One region of the Lelliottia sp. RD5 genome, then DNA from elsewhere that is predicted to be linked to it. Evidence: predicted binding sites of a transcription regulator. Region 1 holds the regulator's gene; the other holds the start of a gene.
The links. Region 1 encodes PhoB, which activates phosphate uptake and scavenging genes when phosphate is short. Its sites were predicted from a motif close to CTGTCATAAAACTGNCNNAT; they were not measured.
Positions count from the first base shown of each region.

Region 2: the regulator PhoB is predicted to act here: its motif matches at 7,560-7,579, upstream of pstS (phosphate ABC transporter substrate-binding protein PstS).

Region 1 covers NZ_JBVYHQ010000004.1:93,089-107,871, reverse strand. Annotated here, with positions in the region: gene proY (proline-specific permease ProY) at 1-682, opposite strand, end outside; gene brnQ (branched-chain amino acid transporter carrier protein BrnQ) at 761-2,080, opposite strand; gene phoR (phosphate regulon sensor histidine kinase PhoR) at 2,490-3,785, opposite strand; gene phoB (phosphate response regulator transcription factor PhoB) at 3,807-4,496, opposite strand; gene sbcD (exonuclease subunit SbcD) at 4,801-6,006, shown strand; gene sbcC (exonuclease subunit SbcC) at 6,003-9,134, shown strand; gene mak (fructokinase) at 9,538-10,443, opposite strand; gene rdgC (recombination-associated protein RdgC) at 10,567-11,478, shown strand; gene ppnP (pyrimidine/purine nucleoside phosphorylase) at 11,518-11,805, opposite strand; gene AC0LWE_RS14600 (AroM family protein) at 11,877-12,554, opposite strand; gene yaiA (protein YaiA) at 12,796-12,987, opposite strand; gene aroL (shikimate kinase AroL) at 13,031-13,555, opposite strand; gene AC0LWE_RS14585 (YaiI/YqxD family protein) at 13,826-14,284, opposite strand; gene proC (pyrroline-5-carboxylate reductase) at 14,426-14,783, shown strand, end outside.
Region 2 covers NZ_JBVYHQ010000007.1:206,554-221,336, forward strand. Annotated here, with positions in the region: gene AC0LWE_RS19350 (NADPH-dependent FMN reductase) at 1-453, shown strand, start outside; gene AC0LWE_RS19355 (NCS2 family permease) at 539-1,876, opposite strand; gene yieH (6-phosphogluconate phosphatase) at 2,044-2,709, shown strand; gene phoU (phosphate signaling complex protein PhoU) at 2,822-3,547, opposite strand; gene pstB (phosphate ABC transporter ATP-binding protein PstB) at 3,685-4,458, opposite strand; gene pstA (phosphate ABC transporter permease PstA) at 4,505-5,395, opposite strand; gene pstC (phosphate ABC transporter permease PstC) at 5,395-6,354, opposite strand; gene pstS (phosphate ABC transporter substrate-binding protein PstS) at 6,432-7,472, opposite strand; gene glmS (glutamine--fructose-6-phosphate transaminase (isomerizing)) at 7,793-9,622, opposite strand; gene glmU (bifunctional UDP-N-acetylglucosamine diphosphorylase/glucosamine-1-phosphate N-acetyltransferase GlmU) at 9,971-11,341, opposite strand; gene AC0LWE_RS19400 (right-handed parallel beta-helix repeat-containing protein) at 11,686-13,788, shown strand; gene AC0LWE_RS19405 (F0F1 ATP synthase subunit epsilon) at 14,125-14,544, opposite strand; gene atpD (F0F1 ATP synthase subunit beta) at 14,565-14,783, opposite strand, start outside.

The sequences.
Region 1 (14,783 bases):
GGTCTTTCGCTTCACCGGCGGTAATCCCGATAATCTCGATACCGCCATAGGCAAACATCACCATTTGCAGCGACATCACCATCCCGAGCCAGCCGTTGCTAAAGAAGCCGCCGTTGGTCCACAGATTATGGATCCCGGTCGGCTGTCCGCCGTTACCAATACCCCAGATAATGATGCCAAAACCGGCTGCAATCATGATGATAATCGTCGCGACTTTGAAGAAGGAGAACCAAAACTCCAGCTCACCAAACACCTTCACGCTCATCAGGTTAACGCCACAGATGATCAGCACCACGCTCAGCACCCAAATCCAGTGCGGCACCAGCGGGAACCAGACGCCCATATAAATGCCAAAGGCCGTCACGTCGGCAATCGCCACAATCAGGATTTCAAAACAGTAGGTCCAGCCGGTGATATAGCCGGCCAGCGGGCCTAAGTTTTCCTGCGCGTAGCGAGAAAAAGAGCTGGCAGAGGGATTGTGGACCGACATTTCGCCCAGCGCGCGCATAATGATATACGCCGCCACGCCGCCGATAATGTACGCCAGCAGGACGCTCGGGCCGGCCATTTTGATGGCATCTGCCGAGCCATAAAAAAGACCCGTTCCGATCGCAGAACCCAGCGCCATAAAGCGAATATGGCGGGTGCTTAAGCCACGTTTTAGTTTGTTAGTGCTTTCCATTTAAATCTTGCCATTCAACACGAAAAAAACAAAAAACCACGGGGCCATAAGCCCCGTGGTTAAACAATTTGTGATTGATTAATGCGCGCTGGAAGTGACCTGCCGCCCTGCTGCTCGATCCCAGATAATCGCCAGAATCAGTGCCACAACGGAAGGCATCAACCATGCCAGCCCCTGCTCTGACAGCGGTAAACGCTGAGTCCAGGCCGGAAGTATACCGCCAATCGCCGACGCTTTAATCCCGTCAAGGATACCAAAAATAAAGCTGATAAACATGGCAGGCGCAATAATTCGGGAGGAATTGTTCCACCACGGACGGGTGAAGCTCAACACCACCAGCACGATACACGGCGGATAAATCGCGGTCAGCACCGGGATAGAGACCTGAATCAGGTGGCTCAGCCCCAGGTTAGATACCGCCATCGAGAAACCGCCGAGGATAAACACCAGCGTGCGATAGGACAGCGGAACGTACTGAGCAAAAAACTCTGCACAGGCGCAGGTGAGACCAACGGCCGTGACCAGACACGCCAGGAAAATCAGAACTGCCAGCATGAAGCTGCCCGCACCACCAAAGGTGTGCTGAACGTAAGCATGCAGAATCGCGGCACCGTTCGCGCTCTGATCGACCAGAGATGCGCTATCAGAACCCAGGCGGAACAGCGCCAGATACAGCAGTGCCAGGCCCGCACCGGCCATCAGACCAGCCCAGACGGTATACCGCGTCAACAGTCGCGCTTCGGTCACGCCGCGAGACCGTGCCGCGTTGACGATAACAATACCGAACGCCATCGCGCCCAGCGTATCCATCGTCAGATAACCGTTAACGAAACCGTTCGAGAACGCCGCATTCTTATAGGCGTCCATTGCATCGCTGATCGGGCCCGCAGGCCAAATCACAGCGGCAACCGCCAGCACAATCAGGGCGAGGATTTTCAGCGGAGCAAGGAAATTGCCGACGGTATCCAGCAATTTACCCGGATAGAGCGAAACCAGAATGACAATCGCGAAGTACACCACGCTGTAAATCAGCAGCGGCAGCGGACCGTCACCGGTCAACGGCGCGATACCGACTTCAAAAGAGACGGTCGCGGTGCGCGGTGTTGCAAACAGCGGCCCGATGGCCAGATAGCACACGACCGCCAGTAAAACACCCGCTACTTTGCCAATCGGTGCGCTGAGGCTATCAACGCCGCCGCCCACTTTCGCCAGCGCGACAACGGTAAGCACCGGCAAACCCACGGCCGTAATCAGGAAGCCAAACGCCGCCATCCAGACGTGTTCACCCGCCTGCAAGCCAACCATGGGAGGAAAAATGATATTACCTGCGCCGACGAACAGCGCGAAAGTCATAAAGCCCAGCGCGATAATGTCACGCGATTTTAAGTGATGGGTCATAGAACCTTACTGCCTGTGGATGTGGTGTTGAAAACGTTGAGATTTTCGCCATCCCTAACGGGACGATACGGCGGAAAATTAACTCAATTTCAGCGGGATATGCTCCCGTCCTGGCGCAGCGAAGAATAGTTTTTCGGTTTACCGCGCAAATACAGTCGGTCTGACAGTATATGGGGCGCAATTTAAACGCTTATAACGTTTAAAGGCAAGGAGGGATCTTAAAACCAGAACAATATGCCAGCATGAAAATACAGACCAGCACAATCCGCTAAGTATAAGAAAAACCCATGGCTAATCATGCGAACAAAAAAGCATCAGCCGTATAAAATTCATCCGCGTTTTGCTTGACTGCAAAGCAAACAGGCCAGCAAACGCTGGCCTGTGGAAAGTAAGGCTGACACACCGGCTGTCAGGCACTTTTTTTGGCAATTAATCGTTCCGGGATAACAAAACTGAATCGCGTACCTTTGCCCGGCGTACTCTGAATATCAAGACGACTATCGTGATGATTCAATGCATGCTTCACAATCGCCAGGCCCAGCCCACTGCCGCCGGTTTGTCGTGAGCGCGCTTTATCGACGCGATAGAAACGCTCGGTCAGACGCGGAATGTGCTCCGGCCCAATGCCCGGTCCGTTGTCTTCAACGCTAAACTCAGCCCCCATCGGCACAGGCTGCCAGCGCACCACAATGTGTGTGCCTTCCGGCGTATGGTTCACGGCGTTATAGACCAGATTCGATATCGCACTGCGCAATTGCTCTTCACTGCCGAGGATTTTGAGCGCGCTATCAACCTCAAACGTCAGCTGGTGTTTTTTATGGCTCAGGGTCTGCGCTTCCCGCTCCACAACACGCAGCATCATCGGAACATCAATGGTTTCATTCAGTGCCAGCGTCGGGGCGGCTTCAATTTTCGACAGCGTCAGAAGCTGCTTCACCAGCCCCTCCATGCGATGCGTTTGCTCGCGCATCGTATGTAATGCTTTCTCTCGCGGCGCGCCTTCCAGCGTTTGCTCCTGCATCATCTCCAGATACCCCTGAAGCACGGTCAACGGGGTGCGCAATTCATGGCTGACGTTGGCAAAGAAATTACGACGCGCCCCTTCAAGCTGATGCATTTGGGTAACATCACGCGCCACCATCAGCCACTGCTTATCGCTATAGGGCATAACGCGAATCTCAAGGTGACGGCCGTTATTCAGCACCAGATTGTGCGGGCGAGTAAATTCACGCTTTTTCAGATACAGCGTGAACTCGGGGTAACGCAGTAGATTCAGTATGTTCTGGCCATTATCGTCCGGCCAGCGGAGTCCAAGGAGTTGTTGTGCCAGACCATTACACCAGAAAATCGTCCCTTCTTCGGTAGTGAGGATCACGGCATCCGGCAGCGACTCTGCGCCGCTACGAAAGCGCTTTATCAGACTTCCCAGCTCGCGACGACGCTTTTTATTACGCATCTGCATCTGGTGCAGGCCGTAAAGTAACGGCTCCCAGCTTCCGCTACCGGGCGGTGGCGTCATGCTGCGATCCACCCACAGCCACCACGACAGGCGCAGTAAATTCCAAAAATGCCAGATCAACAGGCCGGTCACTGCCGCCAGTAAAAACCACGGCAGGTAACCAAAAATAGCCCCCAAAATGAAGGCCGGGAGACAGCATAAGATCAGTTCAAAAACGAGCCTTTTCCATGACAGACGTTCCAGCACGCGTCACACTCCTGTCAGTGTTCAGAAACGGGTCGAAAAACGATAACCCGTGCCGCGGACCGTTTGCACCATGCGATCGTGGCCGCTGTGTTCCAGCGCTTTACGCAAGCGGCGAATATGCACATCAACCGTTCTGTCTTCAACATAGACGTTGGTTCCCCAAACGTTATTCAGCAACTGCTCACGACTGTAAACGCGTTCCGGATGCGTCATAAAGAAGTGCAATAGCTTAAATTCGGTCGGTCCCATGTCGAGCGGGTTTTCACCCGTCATCACGCGATGCGACGTGGGATCCAGGCTCAGCCCCTGCATCTCAATCACCTCTTCCACCGCCATCGGTGAAATACGGCGCATCACCGCTTTAATACGTGCCACCAGCTCCTTCGGTGAAAACGGCTTGGTGATGTAGTCATCCGCACCCGTTTCCAGCCCGCGCACGCGATCTTCTTCTTCGCCGCGCGCAGTCAGCATCACAACCGGGATCTCGCGGGTCATCGCTTCACGTTTGATGTGTTTGATAAATTGCAGTCCAGAGCCGCCAGGCAACATCCAGTCAAGCAGAATCAAATCAGGCCAGGGTTCGTTCAGCTGATTCACCGCGCTGTCATAATCTTCAGCTTCTATCGGCTGAAAACCGTTTTGTTCGAGCACGAAGCACACCATTTCACGAATCGGAGCTTCATCTTCTACGACCAGAATACGTCTCGCCATACTTTACCCTGTCTTATTGAGGTTAAAAGTTTGTAATGCGGCGTCATTATGCGTCAGATTTATGACAGATTTATGAAAAACATTACCACTATGAATAGCAAACTATTGTTTTATTACAGCTGTAAATTCCCGTTCCCAGGACATTTATCACCGCAAAAACCGTCACGCTAGCTAACACCGTCACATTTCGGAACCCCATGCTGACGCCCGTAACACTCAGAATTGGGCCGATGCAGCCAACACAGAGGCGGCCTGAAGGATCAAGTGTATAATCCCTTTCACCTTTTTTTGCCACGGATCTGTTATGCGCATACTTCACACCTCGGACTGGCATCTGGGTCAAAATTTTTACAGTAAAAGCCGCGCGGCCGAACACGAAGCGTTCCTGAACTGGCTGCTGGAAACGGCGCTAACGCACCAGGTTGACGCAATCATTGTCGCCGGTGATATTTTTGACACCGGATCGCCGCCCAGCTATGCGCGCGAAATCTATAACCGCTTCGTGGTCAATTTACAGAAAACGGGCTGCCATCTGGTCATCGTCGCGGGCAATCACGACTCGGTGGCAACGCTGAATGAGTCGCGCGATATTCTGGCCTTTCTGAATACCACTGTAGTGGCAAACGCCGGGCACGCACCGCAAATCATCAAAAAACGCGACGGCACGCCGGGCGCCGTTATCTGCCCGATCCCCTTTTTGCGTCCGCGCGACATCGTGCAAAGCCAGGCCGGACTGACCGGCGGCGAAAAGCAACAGCACCTGCTGCAGGCCATCACCGACTACTATCAGCAGCAATATCTCGACGCCTGTGCCTTACGCGGTGAGGCGGCGCTACCCGTCATCGCCACCGGCCATTTAACCACCGTCGGTGCCAGTAAAAGCGACGCGGTACGCGAAATTTATATTGGTACGCTGGATGCGTTCCCGGCGCAGAACTTCCCGCCTGCCGATTACATCGCGCTCGGGCATATCCATCGGGCACAGAAGATTGGCGGCAGCGAACATATCCGCTATTGCGGCTCGCCCATTTCGCTCAGCTTTGACGAAACGGGCAAGCCCAAAAGCGTGCATCTGGTGAGTTTTGTCGACGGAAAACTGCACGCGGTAGAAACCCTGGAAGTGCCGGTGACGCAGCCGCTGGTGGTGCTGAAAGGCGATCTGGCGGTCATCACCGCGCAGCTTGAGCAGTGGCGCAATGTGGAGCAAATCCCGCCCGTCTGGCTGGATATCGAAATCACGACGGATGACTATCTGCACGATATGCAGCGCAAAATCCAGGCGCTCACGGAAACGCTGCCCGTTGAGGTATTACTGGTGCGTCGCAGCCGCGAACAGCGTGAGAAAATTCTGCTCAGTGCGCAGCGCGAAACGCTCAGCGAGCTGAAGGTCGAAGAGGTTTTTGAACGCCGACTGGCGCAGGAAGAAATTGACGACGCGCAGCGCGCAAGACTCAACGAGCTGTTCACCCATACGCTGCATGCGCTCAATGATGAGGAAGAAAACGCATGAAAATTCTCAGCCTGCGCCTGAAAAACATCAACTCTTTGAAGGGCGAATGGAAGATAGATTTCACCGCTGAGCCGTTCGCCAGCAACGGTTTGTTTGCGATAACCGGCGCAACCGGCGCCGGGAAAACCACCCTGCTTGACGCCATCTGCCTCGCGCTGTATCACCAGACGCCGCGTCTGAATAAAGTCACACAATCACAAAATGATCTGATGACGCGCGACACCGCTGAATGTCTGGCGGAGGTAGAATTTGAAGTTAAAGGCATCGCTTATCGCGCATTCTGGAGCCAGAGCCGTGCGCGTAATCAGCCAGACGGGAATTTACAGGCGCCGCGCGTAGAGCTGGCCCGCTGTGAAGACGGTAAAATCCTGTCTGACAAAGCCACAGACAAAATTGAGCAAACGGCCTCGCTGACCGGGCTGGATTACGATCGTTTCACACGCTCAATGCTGTTGTCGCAGGGGCAATTTGCCGCCTTCCTCAATGCCAAACCCGGTGAACGCGCCGAGTTGCTGGAGGAACTGACCGGAACCGAAATTTACGGTCAGATTTCCGCGAGAGTCTTTGAACAACACAAAGCCGCGCGCACGGAACTGGAAAAGCGTGAAGCCCAAGCGGCTGGCGTGATTTTACTGAGCGACGAGCAGCAACAGCAGTTGAAGCAAAGTTTGCAGGTGCTTACTGACGAAGAGAAAACGCTGCTGCTACAACAACAGAATCACCAGCGCGATTTTCACTGGTTGACCCGTCACGAAGAGCTTCAGCGCGAACAGCAGCGTGCTTTAACCTCGCAACAGGAGGCGCAACAGGCGCTCACCGACGCCGCACCAGACCTCGAAAAATTGCTGCACGCCCAGCCCGCTGCAATACTGCGCCCACTCTGGGAGCGTCAGCAGGAGCAGACGACGCGTCTCGCACAAACCAAACAGCAGACTCAGGAAGTGAATACTCGCTTACTGTCCAGGGCGGCGCTCCGTGCGCGCATCCGCAACGGTGCGCTGCGCGCCCGCGACCAGCTGCAAACCGAGCTGTCTGCGCTGACACAGTGGCTCGCCGGGCATGACCGCTTCCGTCTGTGGGGTCAGGAAATCGCAGGCTGGCGTGCCCATTTCGCTCAGCTTCATCGCGACAAAAGTCAGATAGCGACATTGACCGGACGTATCACCGAGCTGCGGCAAAAACTGGCGAACGTACCAGAGATCGCCCTGACGCTGACCGCCGATGATGTCGCTGCGGCGATGGACCAGCAAACGGCGACGCGTGCGTCTCGCCAGCAGCTGACCACCCTTCACGCCCGTTATCAACCGCTGCAAAAGCGCATCGCTCAAAACGCTGAAAGCGTGCAAAAGGCGCAGGCGGAGCAGCGAAAACTTAACGAGACGTTGGCCCTGCGCCGACAGCAATACAAAGAGAAAAACCAGCACTATCTGGATATTAAGGCCTTATGCGAGCGAGAGGCCGAGATTAAAGATCTTGAGAGTTATCGAGCGCGTCTGGAAGCGGGAAAACCCTGCTTGCTCTGCGGTTCAACTGAACACCCTTCGGTGAAGCAGTATCAGACGTTAGAGATATCAGAAAACCAGCGCCGCCGTGATGCGATGGAAAAAGAAGTCGCCGCGCTGAAAGAAGAAGGCCTGCTGGTATTAGGGCAAGTCAATGCCCTGGCCAGTCAGATCCAGCGCGACACCGAAGAGGCGCAGACGCTCTCCCGGGAGGCACAAACGCTCACGCACGCATGGAGCGAAGTCTGTGCAACACTGAACGTGACGTTGAACATTCAGGATGATATTGCCCCGTGGCTGAACGAACAGGAACATTACGAGCGCCAGCTGTATCAGCTCAGCCAGCGTCTGGCCTTACAAAGCCAGCTTAACGAGCAGGAACACCAGGAGCGGCAACTCCAGCAGCAGATTGCGGCAACACGCCTGACGCTGGAAAACGCGCTGAATGCGCTGTCATTGCAGATCCCCGATGAGGGCGCTGAAACGCTCTGGCTCACCGATCGCGAAAACGAATCGTCGCACTGGCAAGCGCAGCAGAAACAGCTCACCGCCCTTCAGGAACGTATCAACGCGCTAACACCGCTGTTGGATACGCTGCCCGCGACGGACACCGAAGACGCGGAATCCGTTATTCCTGATAACTGGCGCGAGATCCACAATGAATGCGTCTCGCTGCAAAGCCAACTCGCGACATTGCAGCAGCAGGAAAGCCTGGAAACCGAGCGCATGCAGCAATCGCAGGCTCAGTTTTCCGCCGCGCTGGCAAAAAGCGCGTTCGCCGACGGCGAGGCATTCCTGAGCGCGTTGCTTGATGCCGACACAATGCAGCGTCTGGAAACGTTAAAACAGACGCTGGAAAACCAGATTCAACAAGCGACGGCGCTGGTGCGTCAGGCAAATCAATTGCTCAACCAACATCTGGAACAACGCCCGGAAGGATTGCAGTTGGATGCACCGACATTGCAGCATGAACTCCAGCAACTGGCGCAACGTCTGCGTGAAAACAGCACCCGTCAGGGTGAGATCAGCCAGCAGCTCAGACAGGATGGCGAGAACCGGCAGCATCAGCAGGCGCTTATCCAGCAGATTGACGAAGCCGCTCGCCTTGCGGATGACTGGGGGTATTTGAACGCGCTGATCGGGTCCAGTACGGGCGATCGCTTCCGTAAATTCGCTCAGGGGCTGACGCTCGACAATCTGGTGTGGCTGGCGAATCAGCAGCTGAATCGCCTGCATGGCCGCTATCTTCTGCAACGCAAAGCGAGCGACGCGCTGGAGCTGGAAGTGGTGGATACGTGGCAGGCCGACGCGGTGCGTGACACACGAACCCTTTCCGGGGGAGAGAGTTTCCTGGTGAGCCTGGCGCTGGCGCTGGCGCTTTCTGACCTGGTGAGCCACAAAACGCGCATTGATTCCCTGTTCCTCGACGAGGGATTCGGCACGCTGGACAGCGAAACGCTGGATACCGCGCTCGATGCGCTCGATGCCCTGAATGCGACGGGGAAAACCATCGGCGTGATCAGTCATGTGGAGGCGATGAAAGAGCGCATTCCGGTGCAGATCAAAGTGAAGAAAATTAATGGACTGGGCTACAGCAAGCTGGATAAGGTGTTTGCGGTGGAGTGAGGGTATCTCACCTCTTGATGAGAGGTACAGCCGTTCCCCTCTCCATTGAGGAAGAGGGTCAGAATGAGGGGGAACATGTTGCTCAGGAGGTGATTCCGTTCACTTCAAGACACGCGCCTCTCTATAAAAACGGAACCAGTGAACGTGCCATGGCGGCTCAATCGCCGCCGCCCTGGCGACCCGGGCTCCCGGCAAGAAAATCGCCGCTACGCGGTGCCTTCGTCTTATTCCCTCCGGCTTCGAGTCGGGCGCGATCCTGCATCCCTGCAGGTCACGCCCTCTCCGCGCATCCCTGCGCGTCGCCCCGGCCTTTGGTCAACGACTCAGCGATTTACAGCCGGACCAGTCGTCGCTTTAAGTCTTTTATTCCTGGCTGCCATCTTGAGTGCTTCAACATCAAGAATTACTGCGGCCACAGCCACGCTGCGCCGCGTACGCCACTTGAATCGCCATGCACCGCTTTGCGGAGCGGGGTCTCACATTCGCCGCCAAAGACCCACTGCTTCATCAGGTGCGGAACCGTGGTGTAGATCCGGTCAACATTACTCATCCCGCCGCCGAGGACGATCACGTCCGGGTCGAGAATGTTCACCACATGCGCCAGCGATTTCGCCAGACGCATTTCGTAGCGATTGAGCGCCAGCTCGGCAACGGCATCGTGCTCTTCGACAAGACGCATAATCTCGTTGCCTTTTAACGCATGTCCGCTCAACCGACGATAATCGGTGGCAAATCCGGTTCCGGAAATAAAGGTCTCGATACAGCCTTGTTTACCGCAATAACACGGCACTTCGGCGCGGTATTTCAGTTCATCTTCGTCCATCCACGGCAGCGGATTGTGCCCCCATTCGCCCGCCGTCCCGTTGCCGCCAATGTGCGCGCGTCCACCAAACGCCAGGCCAGAACCGCAGCCAGTACCAATAATTACCGCAAATACCGTTTGCGCGCCCGCAGCTGCACCGTCTATCGCTTCCGAAACGGCCAGACAGTTGGCATCGTTCGCCAGACGCACTTCTCTGTTCAGGCGCACGCTCAAATCTTTATCAAAGGGCTGACCGTTAAGCCATGTGGAGTTCGCGTTTTTCACGACCCCGGTATAAGGCGAAATCGAACCCGGAATTCCCATCCCCACAGTGCCGGTCTGTCCCGTTGCCTTTTCCGCCATCTCCACCAGCGAGGCGATCGTTTCAATGGTTTGCTGATAATCATCACGCGGCGTAGGCAGGCGGTGTCGGAACAATTGTTCGCCCTGATCGCTAAGCGCAATGACTTCTGTTTTGGTGCCGCCCAAATCAATACCAATACGCACAGGACTCTCCTCATTATTTTGATTATCAACAGAGTAGAAGCAGGCCACCTGATTAGCAATGCAAGCCATGCCACAATTCGTTATCATGCCCGCTGATTTAACGACAAGACCGTGGAAATTATCATGCTGTGGTTCAAAAATTTGATGGTTTACCGTCTCAGCCGCGAGGTTTCGCTGCAGGCAGAAGAGATGGAAAAACAGTTAGCCGCGTACACGTTTACCCCTTGCGGTAGCCAGGATATGGCGAAAACCGGTTGGGTTGCACCGATGGGTTCACAAAGCGATGCACTGACCCACACGACCAATGGTCAAATCATCCTTTGCGCCCGTAAAGAAGAGAAAATCCTGCCCTCCCCGGTGGTGAAGCAGGCGCTGGAAGCCAAGATCTTCAAGCTTGAGGCTGAACAGGGCCGTAAGCTGAAAAAAACGGAAAAAGATTCACTGAAGGATGAAGTGCTGCACTCGCTGTTGCCGCGCGCCTTTAGCCGTTTCAACCAGACCATGATGTGGATCGACACCGTCAACGATTTGATCATGGTTGACTGCGCCAGCGCCAAAAAAGCGGAAGATACGCTGGCCCTGCTGCGTAAGAGCCTGGGGTCACTGCCGGTCGTTCCGCTGACGATGGAAAATCCTATCGAACTGACGCTCACCGAATGGGTGCGCAGCGGCAGTCCGGCGCAAGGGTTCCAGCTGCTTGATGAAGCCGAATTAAAAGCGATCCTTGAAGATGGCGGCGTGATCCGCGCGAAGAAACAGGATCTTGTGTGTGACGAAATTGCGGTACACATTGAAGCCGGCAAACTGGTGACCAAGCTGGCGCTCGACTGGCAGCAGCGAATTCAGTTTGTGATGTGCGATGACGGCTCGATTAAACGTCTGAAGTTCTGCGATGAATTGCGCGATCAAAACGAAGATATTGAGCGCGAAGATGTCAGCGGACGCTTTGATGCCGACTTCATCCTGATGACGGGTGAACTGGCCGCGCTGATTAAAAACCTGGTCGAAGGTTTAGGCGGAGAAGCACAGCGTTAAGGCTGTGAAACCCTCTCCCCATGGGGAGAGGGAGAATCACTATTTCAAATAGCGGCACAGATAAGACGTCGGTTCCGCAACCTGCAGATGGAACTCGCTATGGCCAGGGACGTTGAAAACTTGTCCAGCGGTATACACTTTCCACTCTGTTTCATCCGGCAACAGCACGTTTAACGCCCCGCTAACCACCGTCATCTCTTCGGGCTCTGCGGTACCAAAGGTGTATTCCCCTTCAGCCATGACGCCAACACTGGCACGGCCAGTACTGCTGCTGGTAAAACCAATGGATTTCACTTTACCGGAAAAGTATTCGTTACTCTGAAGCATGAACTGGCCCTTATGTCTTTGGAGAAAAATCCACTATAGGGGCCATCCTTCGTGCCTGTCACGCAAAATCATCAGGCCAATAATTCAGACGCCAGGCGCGTCACCAGCACGTTGGATAACAGCACAGGCACATCGAGCGCTTTTTGCAGTAAATCGCGATGATGCTGGTGGAATCCCAGACAATCGAGCATTAAAACGTCCGCCCCCTGGTCGAGCAGTTCACGCCCTGCGGCGATGAGTTTTGTTTCGCTGTCCCAGATAGGATTGGCCAGCGCAAAGAGCGGCATTTTTTGCAGGACTTTCCATTTATTCACCTGATTATCCAGCAGTTCCTGGATCGGGACGATAACGCCCACCTGATGACCATCCACAATGGAGGCCACCAGCGGTGGAATAATGCGCATGGGTTCAAGCAGAATAGAATTTCGAGCGACCAACCCGGAGATCGGCGCGGTGCTCATCAGCAGAATAACGTCATACCCTTGATTATCGAGGACTTCGATGATGCCCTGCAACGCCCGCTCAACTTTCTGGTGCGAGACATGCGCCAGCGCACCGTCGCTTAACAATGTCGGCAGCGAATCCTCCCCGGTCCCAATCGCGTAGTCTTCCATGACCTCTTCCCGACCGATCCCAGCGAGCAGGCTGAGATGCGTAATCTGTTGTTCAGAGACATGCTCCGTTAAGAGCGGTAACACTTCGCTAACAGGAACCACACCAATGGTGAGGATCGCCAATGTTGCCTTCATTTTCGTTGTCGCCTTTCATTACTGCCACTGCACTTATACAGGCACAAGCTCACTACGCTGCGCGGCTCTTGTTTCAGGTTAAACAGCTCAAAAGCGTAGCAGCAGATCTTTACACCGAAGTGTAAAGATCGTTCACCGTTTCCGAATCTAACTGTAATAACTAAATATTAACTCTCACTTAACATTCACGCTGAGCCAAAAGTGTGATGCAGGCACGTTTATCCCCGCTTTCAGATTTATGTCAGGTCTTATCGGGGTCTTCGTAGCGGCGCTTCGCATCCAGCGCTTCCTGCTCAGTTTCATGCTCACTGATGAGTGAGTTTGGCTTCGGGTGATCCGCGCGCAGTTGGTACCAGGTAACGGTTTGATCGCCGTTACCTTTTTCAATCGTTTCGATTCGTGCTTCGCGTGGATAGGGAGGTCTGGTTGGCATAGTTCATCCTTTTTTAACGTTGAACTATGAGTATAGACGCCTGCTAGCTGGCGCAAGCCAGACGCAGCGCGGTAACGATCTGGCTGACAACCTGTTCCGGCGTCTGCGACGCATCGACGACGTGATGCGCGGCTTCACGATAAAGGGCATCGCGTTCAGCAAGCACTTGGCTCACTTCGTCACCGATCGCCTTTCCGGTGAGCGTAGGACGTTGCCCCTCTTCCGGAAATGCTTCGAGCCGTTCCACCAGGGTGGCGACGGGCGCGCACAGATAAATGACGATGCCGTGCTCACGCATAAAGCCGCGATTATGTTCCGCCAGAATAATGCCCCCGCCGGTCGCAATGACGCTCGACGGTGCCGTGACGGCTTTCAGGGTTTCGGTCTCAAGCGCACGAAATGTTTCCCAGCCCTCTTTTTCCACAATCTCCGCGATAGTCCGCCCGGCTTTCGTTTGCAGCCAGTGATCGGTATCGACAAATTGGCTTTGACACGCGCGCGCCAGTGCGAGGCCGACGGTGGTTTTCCCGCAGCCGCGAGGGCCAACTAAAAAGATGGGTTGGGTCATAACCAGGTGTTCCCCTTGATACCGCGAGGTTGCGGCGTGTGAAATCAAAAAACGAGCAATAATACCATTAAACTAGTACACAAAGTAATTGTAAAAATTGGATTACAGCAAGAATATGTGTGTATGACAGAGAGCGTAAACACTGAGAATATCAATCGCACCCTGTAAAGAAATCATTGCATATGTGGGTGCGTTTACTTTACTGCAAAGCATCTGATGATGACAACCCTGCGGTTGTCATACTCTATCACATTTTAGCAATGCTTATCATTACGCGGTACGGCGTTTCACTTCCAGCAGCCATTTATCCAGCTCAGCGGCAAATTGCTGCCGATCGCGTTGGGAAAGCGTGTCAGGTCCACCCGTTTGCACGCCGCTCGCGCGCAGGGTATCCATGAAATCACGCATCGTGAGGATCTGACGAATGGTCGACGGCGAGTAACGCTCGCCGCGCGGATTCAGTGCTGCCGCCCCTTTTTCCAGAACTTCCGCGGCCAGCGGGATATCCGCAGTTATCACTAAATCTTCCGGGCTGCACAGCCGCACAATCTCGTTATCCGCCACGTCAAAGCCGGCAGGGACGCGCATCGAGCGAATAAATTTTGACGGCGGAATGCGCAAATTCTGGTTTGCCACCAGCGTTAACGGCATCTGCACGCGCTCAGCGGCGCGAAACAAAATCTCTTTGATGACATTCGGACACGCATCCGCATCCACCCAAATCGCCATAGTGTCTCCCTTGTTTAGCATGAGCGGCTATTGTCGCCTGCTTTTCGTCGACAGGCAAAGCAGCGTAAGCTTTAGCCCTGAAGAAAAATCCACGTTAAGCTATAGAGTAGAACGCAAAACGCATAATTACGGAGAGACGTGATGGATAAGAAAATCGGTTTTATTGGCTGCGGTAACATGGGAAAAGCCATTCTCGGCGGCCTGATCGCCAGCGGCCAGGTGTTGCCGGGACAAATTTGGGTGTACACCCCGTCACCGGATAAAGTGGCTGCCCTTCGCGATCAGTACGGGATTAACGCTGCCGAAAGCGCACAGGAAGTGGCCCAGATTGCCGATATCGTCTTCGGTGCCGTGAAACCTAACATCATGATTAAAGTGCTGAGCGACATTACCTCCAGCCTCAACAAAGAGACGCTGGTGGTATCAATTGCAGCGGGCGTCACGCTGGATCAGCTCGCGCGCGCGCTGGGTCACGACCGTAAAATCGTCCGCGCCATGC
Region 2 (14,783 bases), on a different contig from region 1:
GCATTACCCTCCATTGGTGATATTCCGCTGTATGACGCCGATGTTCAGCAGGAAGAAGGTTTCCCGCACAGTGTGGAAGCGCTTGCAGAGCAAATCCGCCAGGCGGACGGCGTAGTGATTGTCACACCGGAATATAACTACTCGGTGCCAGGTGGGTTGAAGAATGCGATCGACTGGCTGTCACGCTTACCCAATCAGCCGCTTGCCGGTAAACCTGTGTTGATCCAGACCAGCTCAATGGGCGCGATTGGCGGCGCACGCTGTCAGTATCACCTGCGCCAAATCCTGGTGTTCCTGGATGCGATGGTGATGAACAAGCCGGAATTTATGGGCGGTGTGATTCAGAATAAAGTGGATACGCAAACGGGCGAAGTGGTCGATCAAAGCACGCTGGATCATCTGACCGGTCAGCTGACTGCGTTTGGGGATTATATTCAGCGGGTTAAAGCATAAGAGAAGTGCGAACCCTCTCCCACCGGGAGAGGGAAATCAGAGCGTAGGTCAGGAAAGCAAAGCGCCACCTGACACCACTGGCAACTTAGTGTGCATCGATAAACACAATCTTCAGTACAAACAGCAACGCCACAACAACAACGCATGGGCTGAGCTCGCGGAAACGACCGGTACCGATTTTCATCACGCAGTAAGAGATGAAGCCCAGCGCGATACCTTCGGTGATCGAGAAGCTAAACGGCATCATCACGGCAGTGATAAACGCCGGAACCGCTTCGGTTAAATCTTCCCACTTCACACGCGACAGGCTAGACGTCATCAGCACGCCCACATAAATCAGCGCGCCTGCGGCCGCATACGGTGGAACCATCCCCGCCAGCGGCGAAAGGAAGATCACCAGCAGGAACAGAAGACCAACTACAACGGCCGTCAGACCGGTACGGCCACCGACGGAAACGCCGGACGACGACTCAATATAAGCGGTAACAGACGACGTACCGATAAATGAGCCCGCGACAGACGACACGCTATCAACAAACAGCGCCTGCTTCATGCGCGGGAATTTGCCGTTCTCATCTGCCAGACCGGCTTTGTCGGTCACGCCGATTAGCGTCCCGGAGGAGTCGAACAGGTTGACCAGCATGAAGGAGAAAATCACGCCCGCCAGGCCCAGGTTAAACGACCCCGCCAGATCAACGTGACCAATCACGCTAGACACGCTCGGTGGCGCAGAGACGATGCCGTGATACTGCACGTCGCCCATCATCCAGCCCAGCAGCGTCGTCACCACGATAGACACCAGCACTGCCGCATGAATATTGCGGGAGGCCAGAATCGCGATGATAAAGAAGCCCAGCACGCCCAGCAGAACGCTGTGAGACGTCAGATTACCAATGCTCACCAGGGTTTCTGGGTTCGCGACGATAACGCCCGCGTTTTTCAGCCCCATCATGCCGATGAACAGGCCGATCCCGCTGGTGATCCCCACGCGCAGGCTCACCGGGATATTGGCAATCATCCAGTAACGCACGCGGAAAATGGTCAGCAGCAACAGGCCGACAGCACCCCAGAAGATGGCGCCCATCCCCACTTGCCACGGCAGCCCCATCGCCTGCACGACAACAAAGGCAAAGAAGGCGTTAAGACCCATCGCCGGCGCCAACGCCACCGGGAGGTTAGCAAACACGCCCATCAGAATACTGCCGAGAGCAGCAATCAGACAGGTGGTGACGAAGACGGCGCTGGTATCCATGCCAGCAACGCCCAAAATTTGCGGGTTAACAAAAACGATATACACCATCGTCAGGAAGGTGGTGAAACCAGCGATCACTTCGGTGCGTGCCGTCGTGCCGTGCTCGCGCAATTTGAACACGCGCTCAAGCAAACCCTGACCAGACGTCTGGGTAGTGTGTTGTTGACTCATCATCAATTTCCGAACATAGGAGGGAAAATTCGTCGCTATCCTATACCAAAATGCGACAATAAGGGCGGTTACGAGATACTTTTTTTCATTGATTTTGCTTATACGGCAACGATTGCGTCTCGTGATTCTGCAGTACGTAAACGTTAAACTTGTTAAAAGGGAAAAGCATGTCTGAGATTGAAGCGGTATTTTTCGACTGCGACGGTACGCTGGTCGACAGTGAGGTCATTTGTTCCCGCGCGTATGTCAGCATGTTCCAGGAATTTGGCATTACGCTCGATCTCGAAGAGATTTTTAAGCGCTTTAAAGGCGTGAAGCTTTACGAGATTATTGACATCATCAACGCCGAGCACGGCGTCAGTCTTGCGAAAGCGGACTTAGAGCCTGTTTACCGCGCCGAGGTCGCACGCCTCTTCGACTCGGAACTGGACGTCATCGCGGGCGCAAACGCGCTGCTGGATTCCATGGCGGTACCGATGTGCGTAGTGTCTAACGGACCGGTCACCAAAATGCAGCACTCTCTCGGCAAACTGAAGATGTTGCATCACTTCCCGGAAAAACTGTTCAGCGGTTACGATATCCAGCGCTGGAAGCCCGATCCTGCGTTGATGTTCCATGCGGCGAAAGCGATGAATGTGAACGTGGAGAACTGTATTCTGGTGGACGATTCCAGCGCGGGCGCGCAGTCGGGGATTGATGCGGGAATGGAGGTGTTTTACTTCTGCGCCGATCCGCATAACAAGCCGATTGACCATCCGAAAGTGACGACCTTTACCGATTTAGCGCAGCTGCCGGAATTGTGGAAAGCGCGCGGGTGGAAGATTACCCGCTAAGTTTCCCCTCACCCCTCTTCTTCCACAGGAGAGGGAGAAAAGCGAAACGCTCAGTGATTGAGGGAACGTCGCGAAACCTTCCCTCTCCCGGTGGGAGAGGGCTAGGTCAACATCACTCTTTCGGATCGCTACCCGCCAGCAGTTTGTCCAGCTCATCGCCCCCAACGTGACGGAAATCTTGTCCCTTCACGAAGTAGAAGATGTATTCGCAAATATTCTGACAACGATCGCCGATACGCTCGATAGAGCGGGCGCAGAACAGCGCGGTCAGGACGCTTGGAATGGTGCGCGGATCTTCCATCATGTAGGTCATCAGCTGACGCACAATGCCTTCATATTCCTGGTCGACCTTCTTGTCTTCACGGTAGATACGCACCGCTTCATCCAGATCCATACGCGCAAAGGCATCCAGCACGTCATGCAGCATTTGCACGGTGTGGCGGCCCAGCGACTCCAGGCTGACCAGCAGCGGCTGGTGCTGGTGAGAGAATTTCTCCAGCGCCGTGCGGCAGATTTTATCGGCCACATCGCCAATACGTTCAAGTTCAGCGATGGTTTTGATGATCGCCATCACCAGACGCAGGTCGCTCGCCGTCGGCTGACGTTTCGCAATAATGCGGACGCAGGCTTCGTCGATCGCGACTTCCATCATATTGACGTTTTTGTCGCCTTCGACCACGCGCTTCGCCAGCTCGCTGTCCTGATTGTGCATCGCGGTAATCGCATCAGAAAGCTGCTGCTCCACCATGCCACCCATGGTCATGACCTGAGTGCGAATGCTTTCCAGCTCGGCGTTAAACTGACCGGAAATGTGTTTATTAAGGTTGAGATTGTCCATCATTCCTCCAGATGCCCAAAATATTTCTGGCTGCAACAGGGCGGCAACTGAGCAAATCCCCGAAAGCGTAGTTCTCTACGTGACCGGAGTAAGCAAAGGCCGCCAACGCGGGTACAGCCTAAAAGATGAAGGACATATCAGCCGTAACGACCGGTAATGTAGTCTTCTGTTTGTTTTTTGGCGGGCTTGGTGAACAGATCGTCCGTATTGCTGAACTCAATCAATTCGCCCAGGTACATAAACGCCGTATGGTCTGAACAACGCGCGGCCTGCTGCATGTTATGGGTGACAATCACCACGGTGTAATCTTGCTTCAGCTCGGTGATCAGCTCTTCAATACGGCCCGTTGAGATCGGATCCAGCGCTGAACATGGCTCATCGAGCAGTAGCACTTCAGGGCGAATCGCGATACCGCGCGCGATGCACAGACGCTGCTGCTGGCCCCCAGAGAGAGAATATCCGCTCTGGTGCAACTTATCTTTGGTTTCGTTCCAGAGTGCGGCCTTGGTCAACGCCCACTGCACGCGCTCGTCCATATCGGCGCGAGACAGCTTTTCGAACAGGCGCACGCCAAAGGCGATGTTGTCGTAAATGGACATCGGGAACGGCGTCGGTTTCTGGAATACCATGCCCACTTTGGCACGCAGCAGGGCGATATCCTGGGTATTGGTCAGAATATTGTCGCCATCCAACAGGATTTCGCCTTCCGCACGCTGCTCCGGATAGAGCGAGTACATTTTGTTAAAGGTACGCAGCAGGGTGGATTTGCCACAGCCCGATGGACCGATAAATGCCGTCACCTGGTTTTTGGCGATATCCAGGTTGATGTTTTTCAGTGCATGGAATTTACCGTAGTAGAAGTTCAAATCACGAACCTGAATCTTACCCGGTGCAGTATCAACCATACTCATTGACTCATTTCCTCATTCGGCGCCGCGTGATGCCGCGCCGTAAAAATTAACCGTGTTTCTGTTTCGCGAAAATGACGCGCGCCAGAATGTTCAGCAACAGTACGCACAGAGTGATAATTAACACCCCTGCCCAGGCCAGTTGTTGCCACTCGGCAAACGGGCTCATCGCAAATTTAAAGATGGTGACCGGCAGGTTAGCGATGGGCTGCATCATGTCGGTGCTCCAGAACTGGTTCGAAAGCGCGGTAAACAGCAGCGGCGCGGTTTCGCCTGCGATACGCGCAATCGCCAGCAGGATGCCGGTCATGATCCCGGAGACTGACGCTTTCAGCGTAATCGCGGAAATCATCTTCCATTTCGGTGTACCCAGCGCATAAGCCGCTTCACGCAGGCTGTCCGGCACCAGTTTCAACATGTTCTCAGTAGTACGGATAACGATAGGCACTTGCAGCAGCGCCAGCGCAATCACGCCCGCCCAGCCTGAGAAGTGCTCCATCTGCGCGACCACAATGGTGTAGACGAACAGGCCAACCACAATAGACGGCGCGGAAAGCAGAATATCGTTGATGAAACGAATCACCTCAGCGACCCAGGATTTACGGCCATATTCCGCCAGATAAATCCCCGCCATGATGCCGAGAGGCGTTCCGACAACGGTCGCCCAGAAGATCAGCAGGCCACTGCCTGCCAGGGCGTTTGCCAGCCCGCCACCCGCCGTATTTGGCGGCGGCGTCATCTCGGTGAACAGCGCAATCGACATCCCGTCGATGCCGCGCGTGATCGTCGAGAACAGGATCCACACTAACCAGAACAGGCCAAACGCCATCGTCGCCATAGAAAGCGTCAGCGCAAGGCGATTTTTGAAGCGACGGCGCGCCTGCATTTTGCGGCGAGATTCTGCCAGCGCAGTGGTGCTTTGCATTTCGAGCGTAGCCATTAGCGTGCCCCCTCATTTTTCGCCAGGCGCATGATCATCAGCTTGGAGATCGCCAGAACGATGAAGGTGATAACGAACAGAATCAGACCCAGTTCCATCAACGCCGCCACATGCAGACCTGATTCCGCCTCGGCAAATTCATTTGCCAGCGCGGAGGTAATACTGTTACCCGGCATAAACAGCGAGGCGCTGTCGAGCTGATAGGTGTTACCGATGATAAAGGTCACCGCCATGGTTTCACCTAGCGCACGACCCAGACCCAGCATGACGCCGCCGATAACACCATTTTTGGTGAACGGCAGGACGATGCGCCAGATAACTTCCCACGTAGTGCAGCCGATACCGTAGGCCGACTCTTTCATCATCACCGGCGTTTGTTCAAACACATCGCGCATGACCGCCGCAATGTACGGGATAATCATGATGGCGAGAATCACGCCTGCGGCCAGAATACCGATCCCGAACGCCGGGCCGGAGAACAGCGCGCCAACAAAAGGAATATTCGACAGGACATTGCCCACCGGTTCCTGGAAGTATTTCGCAAACAGCGGAGCAAAGATAAACAGGCCCCACATGCCGTAAACGATACTCGGAATCGCCGCCAGCAGTTCAATCGCGATGCCCAGCGGACGCCTGAGCCAGTTAGGGGCCAGCTCCGTCAGGAACAGCGCGATACCAAAGCTCACCGGAACGGCAATCAGCAGGGCGATAAACGAAGTGACCAGCGTGCCGTAAATCGGCACCAGCGCACCGTAAATATCGTTCGGTGCATCCCACTCTTTGGTCCACAGGAAGGCGAACCCGAATTTCTGGATGCTCGGCCAGGAGGAGAAAATCAGTGACACGATAATGCCGCCCAGCAGCAATAGCACAATCAGCGCAGCCAGTTTTACCAGCGCGCTGAAAATCTTGTCACCATTTTTACCCGGAGGGTTAAAAGCAGGCTTGGTTGCAGCCATAAATTACTCTTCTGTTAAATACGTTTTACGAAGTAAAGCGGGTGAAATTCACCCGCCATTTTCGTCAGTATGCCAAATCAATACAATGCTTTACCGCTGCTGTCTTTCACGTTTGTTTTCCATGCAGCACGAATCTGCTCAACCACGCTGTCCGGCAGGCTTGCGTAATCCAGGTCGTTAGCCTGTTTGCCACCGTTTTTGTATGCCCAGTCGAAGAACTTCAGCACTTCAGCGCCCTGCTCAGGTTTCTTCTGATCTTTGTGCACCAGGATGAACGTGGTGGACGTGATTGGCCACGCGCCGTCACCTTTCTGGTTCGTCAGATCCTGTGCGAAGGATTTGCTCCAGTCAGCGCCTTTCGCGGCATTTGCGAAGTTTTCTTCGGTCGGGCTAACCGGTTTACCGTCAGCTGAAATCAGCTTGGTGTAAGCCAGGTTGTTTTGCTTGGCGTAAGCGTATTCAACGTAACCGATTGAACCCGGCAGACGCTGTACGAACGCGGCGATACCGTCGTTACCTTTACCGCCCAGACCGGTCGGCCAGTTAACCGTAGAGCCAGAACCGATTTTGGATTTCCACTCTTCGTTCACTTTCGCCAGGTAGCTGGTGAAGACGAAGGACGTACCGGAACCGTCAGCACGACGAACCACAGCGATGTTTTGCGAAGGCAGTTTCACGCCTGGGTTCAGTTTGGTGATGGCTTCATCATCCCATTTTTTGATTTTGCCGAGGTAGATATCGCCAAGGGTTTTGCCATCCAGCACCAGTTCGCCAGATTTCAGACCCGGGATATTCACGGCCAGCACAACACCACCGATAACGGTTGGGAACTGGAACAGACCTTCCTGAGCCAGTTTGTCATCGGACAATGGCGCGTCAGATGCACCGAAATCAACGGTATTAGCCGTAATTTGTTTAACGCCACCGGAGGAGCCGATACCCTGATAGTTAACCTTGTTACCGGTCTCTTTCTGGTAGGTATCTGCCCATTTGGCATACACCGGCGCAGGGAAAGTTGCACCAGCGCCAGTCAGGCTTGCTTCTGCGAATACAGAGAACGCGCTCATCGATAAGGTCGCGGCGACAACAGTTGCGACAGTGGTACGCATAACTTTCATAATGTCTCCTGCAAGGATTTCGTAAATCGTTGTTTAGTGGCTACGATGAGCAAAATAGGACAATCAGGTGACAGATAAATGTACGAAATATGACAGTTTTATGACATGAAAAGTTTAACTTAAAAAATCGCGAAATAAGCATTAATAAACAGAAGGTTAGGTATCTTTATGACACTCTGTTTTCAGAAAAATTTTATTTGTGTGACACTGAAAAAGTAGCTGAAAATGACAGATTGTCATCAACAAAGAGAGAAGGGATTGATTAAAAACAAACCAGCAGGAAAGAGAAAAGCTCCACCCGAAGATGGAGCCTGAAGGGATTATTCTACGGTAACTGACTTCGCCAAGTTACGCGGTTGGTCAACGTCGGTGCCTTTAATCAGCGCGACGTGATAAGCCAACAGTTGCAGCGGAACGGTATAGAAGATCGGTGCAATCACCTCTTCCACATGCGGCATCTCAATGATGTGCATGTTGTCGTTGCTAACAAAACCGGCATCCTGATCGGCAAAGACGTACAGCTGGCCACCACGGGCGCGCACTTCTTCAATGTTGGATTTCAGTTTTTCCAGCAGTTCGTTGTTCGGCGCAACGACGATAACCGGCATGTCCGCGTCAATCAGCGCCAGTGGGCCATGTTTCAGCTCACCTGCCGCGTAGGCTTCGGCGTGGATATAGGAGATCTCTTTCAGCTTCAGCGCGCCTTCCAGCGCGATTGGATACTGATCGCCACGGCCCAGGAACAGTGCGTGGTGTTTATCAGAGAAATCTTCCGCCAGCGCTTCAATGCGTTTGTCCTGAGACAGCATCTGCTCAATGCGGCTCGGCAGCGCCTGCAAACCATGAACGATATCGTGCTCAATCGACGCATCCTGGCCTTTCAGACGCGCCAGTTTCGCCACCAGCATCAGCAGAACGGTCAGCTGGGTGGTGAACGCTTTGGTCGACGCCACACCGATTTCTGTCCCCGCTTTGGTCATCAGCGCCAGATCGGACTCACGCACCAGCGAAGAGCCCGGCACGTTACAGATCGCCAGAGAACCGAGATATCCCAGCTCTTTAGACAAACGCAGTGCCGCCAGGGTATCCGCCGTTTCACCGGACTGGGAAAGGGTGATCATCAGGCTGTTGCGACGCACCGCTGATTTGCGATAGCGGAATTCAGAGGCGATTTCCACATCGCACGGCACGCCAGCCAGCGCTTCAAACCAGTAACGCGAAACCATGCCGGAGTTGTAAGACGTTCCGCAGGCAACGATCTGAATATGCTCCACTTTCGCCAGCATCTCATTCGCGTTTGCGCCCAGTTCGCTCAGATCCACTTCGCCGTGATTGATGCGCCCGATCAACGTGTTTTTGATCGCGTTCGGCTGCTCGTAAATCTCTTTCTGCATGTAGTGACGATAAGTGCCTTTGTCACCCGCGTCGTACTGCAGACTGGATTCAATCTCCTGACGCTTCACCTCTGCGCCAGATTTATCAAAGACCGTAACGCTACGGCGCGTCACTTCGGCGATATCACCCTCTTCCAGGAAGATAAAGCGACGGGTGACCGGCAGCAGAGCCAGCTGATCGGAGGCGATAAAGTTTTCGCCCATACCCATGCCGATGACCATCGGGCTACCGGAACGGGCAGCCAGCAGGGTGCTTGGATCGCGAGAATCCATGATCACCGTACCGTATGCACCACGCAGCTGAGGGATCGCACGCAGCACCGCTTCACGCAGCGTACCGCCTTGCTCCAGTTCCCAGTGAACCAGGTGAGCAATAACTTCGGTATCAGTTTCAGAAACGAAGGTATACCCCCGCGCTTTAAGTTCCTCGCGCAGCGGTTCGTGGTTTTCGATAATGCCGTTATGCACCACGACGATGTGTTCAGACACATGCGGGTGTGCGTTGCCTTCTGAGGGTTCGCCGTGCGTCGCCCAGCGCGTATGTGCAATACCGGTACCGCCATGCAGCGGCGTTTCTTCCGCGGCTTGCGCCAGCATTTGCACTTTACCGAGGCGGCGCAGGCGGGTCATGTGCCCTGCTGCATCCACCACTGCCAGACCGGCAGAGTCGTAACCACGGTATTCCAGACGACGTAATCCTTCGATAAGGATTTCAGCAATATCACGCTGCGCAACTGCGCCAACAATTCCACACATAGTTAGATTTCCTGATTATGGCGTTATGCCATGCGTTGCCGCTGATCTGTATTACTCTTCGTCTTTCACGCTGCGACTGCGTTGGCTGCACGTGCTCGCCACGGTCACTTACTTAAGTAAGCTCCCATGGACTCTCACAATTGCCGCCTTGTCACAACGCGAAATCCTTTGAGTATGCCCGTTTCCGGGCGCCCCGAGCCTTGTAGAGAGTGGGGCTATATTTTTGGTTACTGCATTTTGGGCGGGGGATTATGTTATCCCCTCATCCCGACCCTCTCCCCAAAGGGGCGAGGGAGAAAACACCGCACCAAACGATCCTCGATGGGAGGACGGTTCAGGTGAGGTCAGTTACTTTTTCTTGACCGGACGCTGCCAGCCTTGCTTGTGAACCTGCGGCACACGGCTGAGAACGAGCTCATTTTCCGCCACATCACGCGTAACGGTCGTGCCCGCCGCAATCGTAACGCCTTTACCGATTGTGACTGGCGCCACCAGCTGGCTGTCAGAACCGACGAATACATCATCGCCGATAATGGTTTTGAATTTATTGGCACCATCGTAGTTACAGGTAATCGTACCCGCACCGATATTCACGTTATCGCCAATTTCCGCATCGCCGAGATAGGTCAGATGACCGGCTTTCGAGCCTTTACCCAGACGGGCCTTTTTCATCTCAACAAAGTTGCCAACGTGCGCACCTTCCAGCAGTTCAGCACCTGGACGCAGACGCGCGAACGGACCAATAGTACAGGCGGCTTCCAGACGTGCATCTTCCACCACGCTGTACGGGCTAATCTCGCAATCGTCACCAATGACGCTGTTTTTGATGACACATCCGGTACCGATTTTAACGCGATGACCCAGCGTCACTTGGCCTTCAATAATAACGTTAGTGTCAATTTCGACATCACGCCCGTGAGCAAGCGTACCGCGCAGGTCGAAACGCGCCGGATCGCGCAGCATCACACCCGCAAGCAGCAGTTTTTCCGCCTGCTCAGCCTGATAGATACGCTCCAGACGGGAAAGCTGAAGACGGTTGTTTACGCCGTCAGTTTCGCTGATGCGCGTCGGATGAACGGCTGTAATTTCATGGCCTTCGTGATGCGCCATTGCGATGATATCGGTGATGTAGTATTCACCCTGCGCGTTGTTGTTGTTCAGTTTTGACAACCAGCGTTTCAGATCCGCACCGTTGGCGATCAGAATGCCGGTGTTAATTTCCTGAATCTGGCGCTGCTCCTCGGAGGCGTCTTTATGCTCGACAATGCCCGTCACCTTGCCGTTTTCGCGGGTGATACGGCCATAGCCCGTCGGGTCATCCAGTTTTACAGTGAGTAAACCGATACCACCCTGCGGTTTGGCTTCACGCAGACGCGTTAAGGTTTCAACAGCAATCAGCGGAACGTCGCCGTAAAGCATCAGAATGTCTTCGTCGTCTGCAAAGAATGGCGCGGCCTGCTGCATAGCATGGCCGGTACCCAACTGTTCAGCCTGAAGCACCCAGTTGAGATTCTCATCGCCCAGCGTCTTTTTAAGCAAATCACCGCCGTGTCCGTAGACCAGGTGAACATTGCTCGCGCCCAATTCATTTGCAGCATCAATGACATGCTGCACCATCGGCTTTCCTGCCAACGTGTGCAACACCTTAGGAAGATCGGAATACATGCGGGTGCCTTTGCCTGCGGCAAGGATGACCACGCTCATTGTATTATTCAACATACGCGTCCTGACTGTAATTTGAGTGAGAAGTAGAACCCTTTGACGTTGAAAATTCTACATATTTTGCAGCATAAAATGGGCTGCTGGTAAAACGCTCAACATCCGGCATTAATGGCTATTTGAAGATACTTTTAAGGGCAGAGTAAATCACTTTTCATCCGGAAAATAGCTTTCTAGTGGGAAGTCGCGAGCGCCTACAACAGGTTAGCTATTTTTTCGCCTCATGAATAAAGATCGCCTCAAAGCAAAACAACGTTTTAATTATCCAATATTGTGACAACCAAAAAAGAAACGACGTTTCATCTTGATGATAATGGCGCTCAAATATCAATCAGGAGAATAAGATGAATTATAAAATACCTCTGGCCCTAATGATGTGTAGCTCCTTTATTGTCAACGCAGCAGAACAGCATCACGTCTGGAAAGCCATTGCGTTTGGCCAATCGACAGACGTGAATTTCTCATCAAACGTGTTGCCCGAGAAAATCGGCGTCAACGACGTCACTATAGATGGAAAAAAACTGACGCCGCAAGACGCAGTTGATCTCTCCAAACCCATCACGATTGAAAGCCGGGGAGGCAAAATCGCCAATTCGCACGACGGATTGACGTTTTTCTATACCGAGCTTCCAACCCGCGAGAATTTTATTTTAGAAGCGACCGTCAGGGTCGATCAGTTTGGTCCGGAGAATGGGGCTAAGCCAGCGGCGCAGGAAGGCGCAGGGCTGTTAGTGCGTGATGTGATCGGCGTGCCGCGTCAGCAACCGCTGAAAGAGGGCTACGAAGAGTTTCCTGCAGCGTCGAATCTGGTGATGAATGCCATTATGACGCAGGATAAAAAGGACCATCAGCGGGTAAAAATGCAAGTAATCACGCGTGAAGGTGTTTCCCGTCCGTGGGGCAACGCAGGCGCGGCGATAAAAAAACAGAGCTACAAGGAAGAAGTGGATTTAAGCCAGACGCCTGAATTTCGGCTTAAGCTGCAAAGAACGAACGAAGGGTTTGTCACCGCGTGGGCCCCCGCTGGGAGTGACGCGTGGGTCAGCCAAAGCGTTCCCCGTGCCAATTTAATTTCGGTACAAAATCAGGATCGCTATTACGTTGGGTTCTTTGCTTCTCGTAACGCAAAAATCACCGTGACCGATGCGGCTCTGACAACATCTGTGGCAGAAACGGTCGCCAGCAAGCCCTGGCAACCAAAAGCATTACCACCTGTTGTGCAGATCGCCTCGCCAGGCAAGAGCACCTCTGAAGATTATCAGGTACAAGCGCGCGCCAACTATGATGGCGTCTTCCGTCTTCGCCAAAACGAAGTGGTGATCGGCAATGATAAATCCGTTAAAGCGGGTGAAATGTATTCCGTGCCTGCGAAACTGAGTGATAACAACGCCTTTGACTTAACGTTTACGCCTGCCAGCGGTGAGCCTGTGCAGCAGAAATTCACCGTCGAAAAAGTGGCAGGTATCACGGCAACGACCTTGCACGTTTCCCCGGAAGGGAAAGCGGAGGGTCAGGGAACGGTCGCTTCACCGATGGATTTAACGACTGCCATTAGCCTGCTGGCGCCAGGCGGCAAAATCATCATGGCGAAAGGTGATTATCCACGCAGCGAAATCCCGGTTTCGTCCAGCGGCAGCGCGGACAACGTCAAAACCCTGCAGGCGGATGGGAAAGTGGTGATTCAGGGGTTGCTGGTGGATGCCAGCTATTGGCACATCAACGGAATTGACGTTACCGGGAAAAGCCTGCGCGTTCAGGGCAGTCATAATCTGATTGAAGATGTGACGGCTTATCGCAATGACGATACCGGCATTCAGATTTCATCCCCGGATAACGTAGGCCGCCCGCTGTGGGCAAGCTATAACCGGGTGATCAACGCCGAATCCTATTCCAATGAAGATCCTGGCAAAATTAACGCCGATGGATTTGCGGTGAAGATGCGCGTCGGTGAGGGTAATCGCCTGGAAAACTGCATTTCTCATGACAATATCGACGACGGCTTTGATCTGTTCAATAAGATTGAAGACGGTGCCAACGGCGTTGTGGTGATCGAGAATTCCATTGCACGCAACAACACCAGCAACGGTTTTAAACTCGGCGGTGAAGGGCAACCCGTCGCGCATGAAGTGCGTAACAGTAAGGCGGTGGGAAATCATCTGGATGGTTTTACCGATAACTTCAACCCAGGCCAACTGGTTGTCGAAAATAATGTGGCGGTGGACAACCAGCGCTTTAACTTTATCTTCCGACCAAGCCCGTACGGCGATCCCTCTACACAGGGCATTTTCTCCGGTAATAAGTCAGTACGCACGCAGCCTGGACGCTATGACGACGCCGTCGTCGGTAACGTTGATGAGACGAATTACTTTATGCAGAAAGGGAAAAGCGTGAATAGCGAGGGGAAGGTATTAGACGAGAAAGCCACGTTAGCTGAGCTGAAGTTGTAGCAGATGGCGCTTGCTTATCGAACCACTGTAAGCACAGCGCCACGTTGCATATCAGCGGTATTACAGATTGAAAGTCCCGAAAGAGATATTCATGCTGCTGAAAAGGGCGATGATTTTGTTGATCAGTTTCATGTTGGCATCCTGTTTTTAATCTGAATTAATTATGTGATACACATCACAAAAACAAGTCTACACCTCAAAATTTAACCGATCAACATTTTTGTGAGATACATCACAAAATAGTAAAACACCTTTTCAGTTTCAATTATCCTGAAACGCAAGCATAAAAAAAGCCAGTCTGAAACCAGACTGGCTTTTGTACTTTTCAAGCCGGTGTTACATCGCTTTTTTAGTCAACTCGATAACGCGTAATTTCGCGATCGCTTTGGCCAGTTCAGCAGACGCCTGTGCGTAATCCACGTCGCCATGAGAGCTCTTAATATGCTCTTCTGCTTTACGCTTCGCTTCCAGAGCTCGCGCTTCGTCGAGATCCTGGCCACGAATAGCGGTATCAGCAAGAACGGTCACACTGCCAGGCTGCACTTCAAGAATGCCGCCGGACAGATAGATAAACTCTTCATGACCGAACTGTTTTACGATGCGGATCATACCAGGCTTAATGGCGGTGAGCAGCGGCGCGTGTCCTGGGAAAATACCCAGTTCACCTTCACTACCCGTTACCTGGATTTTCTCGACCAGACCAGAGAACATTTGTTGCTCTGCGCTGACGACGTCCAGGTGGTAAGTCATTGCCATATCACCCTCCGATTAAGGCGTTAAAGTTTTTTGGCTTTTTCCACGGCTTCGTCGATGGAACCAACCATGTAGAACGCCTGCTCCGGCAGGTGATCGTATTCGCCTTCCATGATGCCTTTAAAGCCACGGATGGTGTCTTTCAGGGAAACGTATTTACCAGGGGAACCGGTGAATACTTCCGCTACGAAGAACGGCTGGGACAGGAAGCGCTGAATCTTACGTGCGCGAGCTACCACCAG